2 regions of the Thermomonas mangrovi genome follow, and region 1 is predicted to be linked to the other one. Evidence: riboswitches for the same ligand, from Rfam matches in the RefSeq annotation. Region 1 holds a riboswitch; the other holds the start of a gene.
What was found. Region 1 has a riboswitch for molybdenum cofactor ahead of moaA (GTP 3',8-cyclase MoaA). Riboswitches for the same ligand answer to the same signal wherever they lie in the genome.
Positions count from the first base shown of each region.

Region 2: linked by a shared signal. The riboswitch ahead of moaA (GTP 3',8-cyclase MoaA) and the one ahead of moaA (GTP 3',8-cyclase MoaA) in region 1 are both predicted to bind molybdenum cofactor.

Region 1 covers NZ_JAPEVV010000002.1:145,384-149,587, reverse strand. The annotation lists gene ON759_RS04405 (molybdopterin molybdotransferase MoeA) at 1-742, opposite strand, end outside; partial or broken gene ON759_RS04400 (cyclic pyranopterin monophosphate synthase MoaC) at 754-1,266, opposite strand; gene moaA (GTP 3',8-cyclase MoaA) at 1,268-2,251, opposite strand; molybdenum cofactor riboswitch at 2,245-2,375, opposite strand; gene ON759_RS04390 (GntR family transcriptional regulator) at 2,577-2,987, shown strand; gene ON759_RS04385 (ABC transporter ATP-binding protein) at 3,016-3,930, shown strand; gene ON759_RS04380 (hypothetical protein) at 3,952-4,204, shown strand, end outside.
Region 2 covers NZ_JAPEVV010000007.1:179,117-183,320, forward strand. The annotation lists gene ON759_RS11190 (molybdopterin molybdotransferase MoeA) at 1-575, opposite strand, end outside; gene moaCB (bifunctional molybdenum cofactor biosynthesis protein MoaC/MoaB) at 572-1,540, opposite strand; gene moaA (GTP 3',8-cyclase MoaA) at 1,574-2,557, opposite strand; molybdenum cofactor riboswitch at 2,548-2,683, opposite strand; gene ON759_RS11205 (tellurite resistance/C4-dicarboxylate transporter family protein) at 2,758-3,804, opposite strand; gene ON759_RS11210 (alginate export family protein) at 3,792-4,204, opposite strand, start outside.

The DNA.
Region 1 (4,204 bases):
TCCCGTCGGCCAGCCAGCGCGCAAGCACGGGTGCGAGCGCCTCAGGCGAGTCGGTGACGGTGACCCGTTCCACCACGTCGGCGCCGGCCTCGGCCAGCAGGCGTTCGAGGTAGGGGCCATTGGTATTGGCGATCTGGCCCGGGGCGAGTTCGGCGCCATCGGCATCCACCAGCTCGCGGCCGGTGCAGGCCAGGGCGAGGCGCGGCCGGCGGCGCACGAGCACGTTGCGCAGCCCGATCCCGCGGAGGACCATCAGCGCCTCTTCGTCGAGCCGGACGCCCGCGGCCAGCACGTGCTGGCCCGGGGCGACATCGCTGCCAGCGCGGCGCACGTATTGCCCGGCAGCGGGCAGCGCCACCAGCGCGATCCGCGTCGGGCGCCCCTCGGCATCGCGCGACAGCACCCGGCAATCCTCGACCGGCACCACCGTGTCCAGCCCGTCCGGCAGCCGCGCACCGGTCATGATGCTGCAGGCGTCGGCCGCTTGCCCGGCGATCCCGTCCCCGGCCGCCTGCTCGGCGATCACCGCGAGTTCGCTGCCGGCGGCGAGGTCCGGGGTCCAGCGCAGCGCGAACCCATCCATCCCGGCGTTGTCGAACGGCGGTAGCGGGCGCGGAGCCTCCACGGGCGCCGCCAGCACGCGCCCTGCGGCGTCCACCAGCGCCACTGCTTCCGCCGGGAGCAGCCGGCAGCAGTCGCGGATCGTCGCCAGCGCGGCGTCGAACGCCAGCGGCTCGTTCATGCAGCGGGTGCCGGGTCGTGCGGCCGGTAGTGGGCCAGTTCGGCGGCGTCCATGCCGTCGGGGTGGAACCACACGCCTTTCTTGCCGCCGGCCTTGAACAGCAGCCGCACGGACTGCAGGGACAGTGCCGGTTCGACCGGCTTGGTGAGGTCGTACAGGGTCAGCAGGGCCGCGGTCGCGCCGGCCAGGGCTTCCATTTCCACGCCGGTCTTGGCGGTCAGCGCCGCTTCGCAGTAGACGCGGATCGCCTGGCGTTCGGGCACGGCGACGCAGCGCACGTCGACGTACTCCAGCGCCAGCGGGTGGCATAGCGGCATCAGTTGCGAGGCGTGCTTGGCACCCTGCAGGCCGGCCACCTCCGCCATCGCCAGCGCGTCGCCCTTGGGCAAGGTGCGGTTCACCAGCGCGGCGTAGCCGACAGCGCCGGCATGCAGCTCGCCGACCGCGACGGCGCGTCGCGCGGTGGCCTGCTTGGCGCGGACATCCGCCATGTGGAACCCGGACGCAGGCGTGGTCGCGCGCATGTCAGCCACCGATCGTGGACAGGTTGGGGGTCAGGCCCGTCTCGCCTGCATGCAACTGGTGGCCGATGGCCTTCAGCCCGAGTTGCGATTGCAGCGCCGCGGCGAGGCGGTCGCGGTCGGCATCGTCCTGCAGCCAGGGGCGCAGCGGGATGCCGACGTTGCCGAACAGGCACAGCCGCAAGTCGCCGGTGTGGGTCACCCGCAGTCGGTTGCAGCCGGCGCAGAAATCCTTCGAGTAGGGCGCGATGATCCCGATCCGCCCGGCAAAGGCGGGATGCGCGTACTCGCGCGCCGGGCCGGCGTCGCCGGGCCGCGGCTGCAGCCGCCAGCCGTCGGCCAGGAGTTGTTCCTCCAGCGCGCTGGCGCGGAGGTGGTGGCGCTCGAAGTACGCGGCGTTGTCGCCGGTGCGCATCAGTTCGATGAAGCGGACGCTGACCGGATGGTCGCGCAGGTAGTCCCGCCACGCCGGCAGCTGGTCGTCGTTCAAGCCCTTCAGCAGCACCGCATTCAGCTTGATGGCGCCGAAGCCAAGGCCGTGCGCCAGGTCCAGGCCACGCAGGATCTCCGGCAACCGGTCATGGCCGGTGATCGCGCGGAAGCGCTCGCGGTCGAGCGCATCGACGCTGACGTTGAGGTGGGTCAGCCCGGCCTCGCGCCAGCGCTGGACCCGCTTGTCGAGCTGGGTGCCGTTGGTGGTGAGGGCGATGGTCTCGATGCCGCCCACCGCCGCGGCGCTGGCGATGATTTCCGGCAGGTCGCGGCGCAGGCTAGGTTCGCCCCCTGTGATCCGCAACTTGCGCAGGCCCACCTGCGCGAAGCCGCGCAGCAGGCGTGCGATTTCCTCGCGAGACAAGGGCGCCGGGCGCTGCTTCGCGCCCAGGTAACCGTCGGGGAGGCAGTAGCTGCAACGGAAGTTGCATGCCTCGATCACCGAGAGGCGCAGGTACGGGAACGTGCGGCCGAAACGGTCCGCCAGCAACGCCATCGTGTTTTGCTCCTTTCCAAGCACGGGGGGCGATGCCGTTTCCAGCAGCACCGGGTGGCAGGGACGCCACGGTCGCCGGGCCATGCCGAAGCGAAGGCCCTGCGACTCGGAGTGCAGCCGGGGCTGCCGGCGCAGTGTAGTGCAGGGATCGGCCGATGTGGTGGGCCGGATACAGCGCTACCGCCCCGGCATCCCGCCGCGCGCCGGGCTCCTGCCGCGGAATCGACGGTTCGGACCGCGATCGCCCCGGTTCGTCGCAGACCAGCTTGACCGGCGCGGGCTGTTCGCACTGTACTAGCGCAAATAGTACAGATAGGACGACGCCATGGCCCGCACCAGTCCATTGATGATCCAGGTCGCCACCGGCGATCCGCGCCCGATCGGGCGGCAGATCGTGGATGCGGTGCGGATGAAGATCGCCACCGGCGAACTCGGCGCCGGTGACCAGCTGCCCAGCGTGCGCGGGCTGGCCCAGCAGCTGACGATCAATCCCAACACCGTGGCCAAGGCTTACGCCGAGCTGACCACTGAAGGCTGGCTGGAATCCCGGCAGGGCATGGGCCTGTACGTGGCGACCCCGCGCCAGCGCCTGTCCGACGACGAACGCGAACGCCGCCTGGACGACGCCATCGGCCGCTTCGTCAACGACGTGATCCCGCTCGGCTACCCGCCCGACGAGGTGCAGGCGCGCGTCGCCGAAGAATTTCGCCAACTGGCTCCCCGGAAGATCGCCTGAGCGCGATTGACAGACATCGAGCACCCACATGAACCCAAGCAACGACTGCGTCATCGAGACCCGCGCGCTGAGCAAGCGCTACGGTCGCAAGCTGGCGCTCGACCACCTCGACCTGGCGATCCCGCGCGGCCGCATCCACGCCATCGTCGGCGCCAACGGCGCCGGCAAGTCCACCCTGTTCCGGATCCTGATGGGCTTCCTGCCGCCGACCTCGGGCGAGGCGCGCATCCTCGGCCGCGACAGCCAGTCGCTCACGCCGCAGGACCGCGCGCGCATCGGCTTCGTCAACGAAGAACACACGCTGCCGAACTGGATGCGCGTGTCGCAGGTGACGACGATGCAGAAGCACCAGTACGCGCGCTGGAACCAGCAGGCGTTCGACAGCGTGATCGGCCACTACCACGTGCTGCCGGAGCAGAAGGTCGGCCAACTGTCGCGCGGGGAGCGGGCCGGCTTCAACCTCGCGCTGGCGTTGGCGCAGCGGCCGGAACTGCTGGTCCTGGACGAGCCGACGCTGGGCCTCGATGTCGTGGCCAAGCGCGCGTTCCTGGAGTCGCTGCTGTACAGCAACGCCGCCGACGACTGCACGGTGGTGTACTGCTCGCACCAGATGGAGGAGATCGAGCGCGTCGCCGACAACCTCATCATCCTCGAGCGTGGGCAACTGAAGCACATGTCGGCGCCGGAAGACTTCACCGCGCGGGTCAGCCATTGGGTGGCCGACGTACCGTTCAAGGGCCCCGAACTGCACACGGTGCCGGGCCTGCTGGAAGCGCAGCGCCTGGATGGCCTGCACCACTACCTGGTGCTGGACCAGGACGCCGGTTTCGAACGCTTCCTGCGCGAGGCCGGCGCGCGCAACGTGCAGTCGATGCCGGTCAGCCTGGACCGCGCCGTCAACGCCTTCCTGGCCAAGAACCACGCGGCGCCGGCTGCGGCCTGACGCACGCAAGAGGACCAACACATGATCGATCTGTTCAAGGGCGAGCTGCTGCGCTTCCGCCTGTGGGCCATCGCGGCATTCCTCGCCAACCTCGTGGTGCTGGGCTTCCTCAGCCGCATGGTGGACATGGCCCAGCAACCCATCTTCGTCTACCAGATATTCGCCGCGGTGTACGCCGTGGCCGGCGCCCTGCTGGGCCTGTACCAGATGGGCAGCTACCGCAAGCCCAACCAGTGGCTCAACCTGCTGCACCGGCCGATGCACCGGCTGCACG
Region 2 (4,204 bases), on a different contig from region 1:
ACCAGTTCGCGGCCGGTGCAGGCCAGCGCCAGCCGCGGCCGGCGGCGCACCTCGACCTGGCCGATCCCGATCCCGCGCAGCACCAGCAGCGCTTCCTCGTCCAGCCGCGCGCCGGCCTCCAGCACGCGCTGGCCGGCGGCCACGTCTTCGCCGGCATGGCGCAAGTGCTGGCCGTGGCGCGGGAGCGTGTTCAACACGATGGCGGTCGGGCGTCCGTCGTCGTCGCGCGACACCACCGTGCAGTCCTCGACCGGCAGCACCGTGTCCAGCCCGTCCGGGACGCGCGCGCCGGTCATGATGCTGCAGGCGCCCTCGGACTGCCCGGCGATGCCGTCGCCGGCGGCCTGTTCGGCCAGTACCGGCAACGCCGTTCCGGCAGCGAGGCCCTCGCGCCAGCGCAGGGCGAACCCGTCCATCGCCGAATTCGCGAACGGGGGCAGGTCGCGCGGTGCGTCCACCGCGGTCGCCAGCACCCGGCCGCCGGCATCGGCCAGCGCCACGCGCTCGGCCGGCAGGGGCGCGCAGCAGGCGCGGACCCGCGCCAGCGCGTCGTCCATCGACAGCATCGTGCTCATGCGTGCGGCAGCCCGCGCATCATCGCCAGCGCATGCGGCAGCAGTGGGCCGAGGATGTCCAGGCCCTGCGCCACCGCCTTCGGGCTGCCCGGCAGCAGGACCACCAGGGTGCCGTCGCCGACCAGCGCGCAGCGGTTGCGGCTCAGCCACGCCAGCGGGGTGTGCGCGCTGCTGGCGTTGCGGAACAGTTCGGCCAGGCCCGGCGCATCGCGGGTGGCGACGCTGGCGAGGGCCTCGGGCGCGAGGTCGCGCGGGCCGAAGCCGGTGCCGCCGGTGCACAGCACCAGCGGGGTACCGAGCGCGGCTTCCTCGCGCAGGGCATCCGCCAGCGGTTCGATGCCGTCGGCCAGCAGGCGCCGGCGCACGTTCGCCCCCATCGACTGCAGGCGTTGCTCCAGCAGCGCGCCGCTCCGGTCTTCGTACACGCCGGCGGCGGCGCGGTCGCTGAGGGTGACCACGGCGACGGTTTCGCCGTCCAGCCGCGCATCGCCGCGCGGGCGGTAATACGCGCGCTCGGCCTCGTCCATGCCGGACGGGTGGATCCACAGGCCCTTCTTGCCGCCTTCCTTGAACAGCAGGCGCACCGCCTCGATGGCCAGCGCCGGTTCCACCGGCTTGGTCAGGTCGTACAGGGTCAGCAGCGCCGCGCTGGCGCCGGCCAGCGCCTCCATCTCGACGCCGGTCTTGGCGGTCAGCGAGGTTTCGCAGTACACGCGGATCGCGTGGCGTTCGGGCACCGGCACGCAGCGCACGTCCACGTATTCCAGCGACAGCGGATGGCACAGCGGCATGAGCTGCGCGGCGTTCTTGGCGCCCTGCAGGCCGGCCACTTCGGCCATCGCCAGTGCATCTCCCTTGGGTAGGGTCTTGCCGGCCAGCGCGGCGAAGCCGACCGGCCCAGCATGCAGTTCGCCGACCGCCACCGCGCGCCGCAGGGTAGGGCGCTTGCGGCGGACGTCGGCCATGTGGAAGCCAGCAGCAGGGGAGGTTGCGTCCATTCAGCCGCCGATGGTGGAGAGGTTGGAGGTCAGCCCGGTTTCGCCTTCGACCAGGCGATGCCCGATCGCCTTCAGGCCGAGCTGCGCGCGCAGTGCGGCGACCAGGCGGTCGCGGTCGGCGTCGTCCTGCAGCCACGCGCGCAGCGGGATGCCGGCCTCGCCGAACAGGCACAGGCGCAGGTCGCCGGTGTGGGTCACCCGCAGGCGGTTGCAGCCGGCGCAGAAGTCCTTCGAATACGGCGCGATGACCCCGATCCGCCCTGCATAGCCGGGATGCGCGTATTCGCGCGCCGGCCCGGCATCGGCCGCGCGCGGCAACAGGGCCCAGCCGGCGTCCTGCAGCTGCGTTTCCAGCGATTCGGCGCGCAGGTGGTGATGCTGGAAATACGCCGCGTTGTCGCCGGTGCGCATCAGTTCGATGAAACGCACGCTGACGTCGCGCTCGCGCAGGAAATCCAGCCACGCGGGCAACTGGTCGTCGTTGAGGCCCTTCAGCAGCACCGCGTTGAGCTTGACCGCCTTGAAGCCGAGGCCTTGCGCCAGTTCGACGCCGCGCAGGATCTCGTCGAGGCGGTCGTGGCCGGTGATGGCGCGGAAGCGTGCGCGGTCCAGCGCATCCACGCTGACGTTGAGGTGGGTCAGCCCGGCCTCGCGCCAGCGCGCCACCCGGCGGTCGAGCAGGGTGCCGTTGGTGGTCAGGGCAATGCTGTCGATGCCGCCGACCGCCGCCGCAGAGGCGATGATCTCCGGCAGGTCGCGGCGCAGGCTGGGCTCTCCGCCGGTCAGCCGCAGCTTGCGCAGGCCGACCGCCGCGAAACCGCGCAGCAGCCGCGCGATTTCCTCGCGCGACAGCGGTTGCGGGCGCCCGGCTTGCGCATGGAAGCCATCCGGCAGGCAGTACGTGCAACGGAAGTTGCAGGCCTCGATGATAGAGAGCCGCAAGTACGGGAAGCGCCGGCCGAACCGGTCCTCCAGGGTCATCATGTTGTGCTCCTGTCCAAGCGCGGGCGGCGACACCGTTTCCAGTGGCACCGGGTGGCGGCGGAGCCGCCACGGTCGCGGGCCATGCCGGGGTGGCGAAGGCCATGCGACTCGGAGTGCAGCGCGAGCTGCAGGGGCAGTGTAATCCGCGGCCGGCGGATCCGGCATTGACGCGGGTCAAGCGTGGCCGTTGCCATGTCGGCTCACCCGCGTGCGCCTCGCGCCTGCCATTGCCCGGCGAGATGCCGGGCCAGGCCCAGCAGGGTCAGCGACCATGCCAGCGCCGCCGCCGCGGTCATCCCGGTCGAGATCCAGCCCAGCGCCGGCATGTCGGTGGCCAGCCCCAGCCTGGCGCTTGCCAGCGCGTACATCCCCAGCGGGAACACCAGGCTCCACATCACCGGCTGGTAGCGCAGCGGGCGCCGGTTCACCACGTGCTTCCACACCCCGAACAGCACCAGCAGCGGGATCCACCAGGTCGCCCATGCCCACAGCATCAGGGTGATGCCGTCCACGAACGGCCGCTGCGTTGCCAGGAACGACAGCGGGGCCTCGATCGAGGCGAGCGCGGTCCCGGCGTTGGCGGAGATCGCGGCGGCACCCATCACCACCCACAGCAATGGACCGATATCGTCCGGGGTCAGTTGCAGGAAGAAGATGCGATGGCAGAACAAGGTCACGAAGATCGCGTACAGGCACAGCCCCAACCCCCACAGCATGTGGATTTCCACCTGCATGTAGCGACCGGCTTCGCCCAGTTCCGGTACCAGCAACGCGCCCAGCACGACCAGCGACTGGGTGCCGACGATCGCGATCAGCCAGCCGCCATGGACGATGTTGACGTTGCGTTCGTGGGTCAGGAAGGTGAGGACGGCGAACGCCAGGTAGAGCAGCAGGCACCAGGCCAGGAAGGCGAACGCCCACAGTGCCTTCGCCAGCAGTGGTAGCCCGGCCTGCATCGCCAGCACGCCGAGCAGGTCGGTGGCCGCGACCAGGGTGAAGAAGCCGAACACCAGCGCTGGATCCAGCAGGTCCTGGCCGACCGCGCGCGGTGCCAGGAAAACCCGCAGCAGGCTGAGCACCAGCAACAACACGTAGGCAATCGCCGCGAACGCAGCCAGGGCGATGGCCAGGCGCGGCAAGCCCTGCACTCGCAGGTTCTGGGCCAGGATCGCGGTGGCCATGACCAGCGCGAAGTTGCCCGGATGCAGGCCGGCCAGGCCGTGGCGCGGTTCCGTCAGAGCGACCATTCCACCTGCAGCCATAGCTTGCGGGTATCGCGGGCGAAGCCGTCGCTGTCGTAGTCGGCCAGCTTGGCCAGCACGTCTAATCCCGGCAGCAGGGTCACGCCGAGGGAGGCATCCAGCTCGCGTCCGTAGCCGCTGCCGCCGCGGTCGGCGCGGAAGTCGTGGTAGGCCACTTCCCACTTTCCCTTGCGGCCGCCGAGTTCGATCCCGCGTTGCGCCGACACATACGTGTCGCGCAGTCCGTTGACGGGCGTGACCAGGAACTTGTCGGCCCAGCCGTTGAAGGCGTGCAGGGTCGCCAGCGGCGTCTGGAAGGCGCGGCCGCGTCCCGCGCCCAAGCGCTCCCAGCCGGCTTTCAGGATGAGCGGGCCACGCTCGAGCCGTGGCTCCACCAGCATGTACG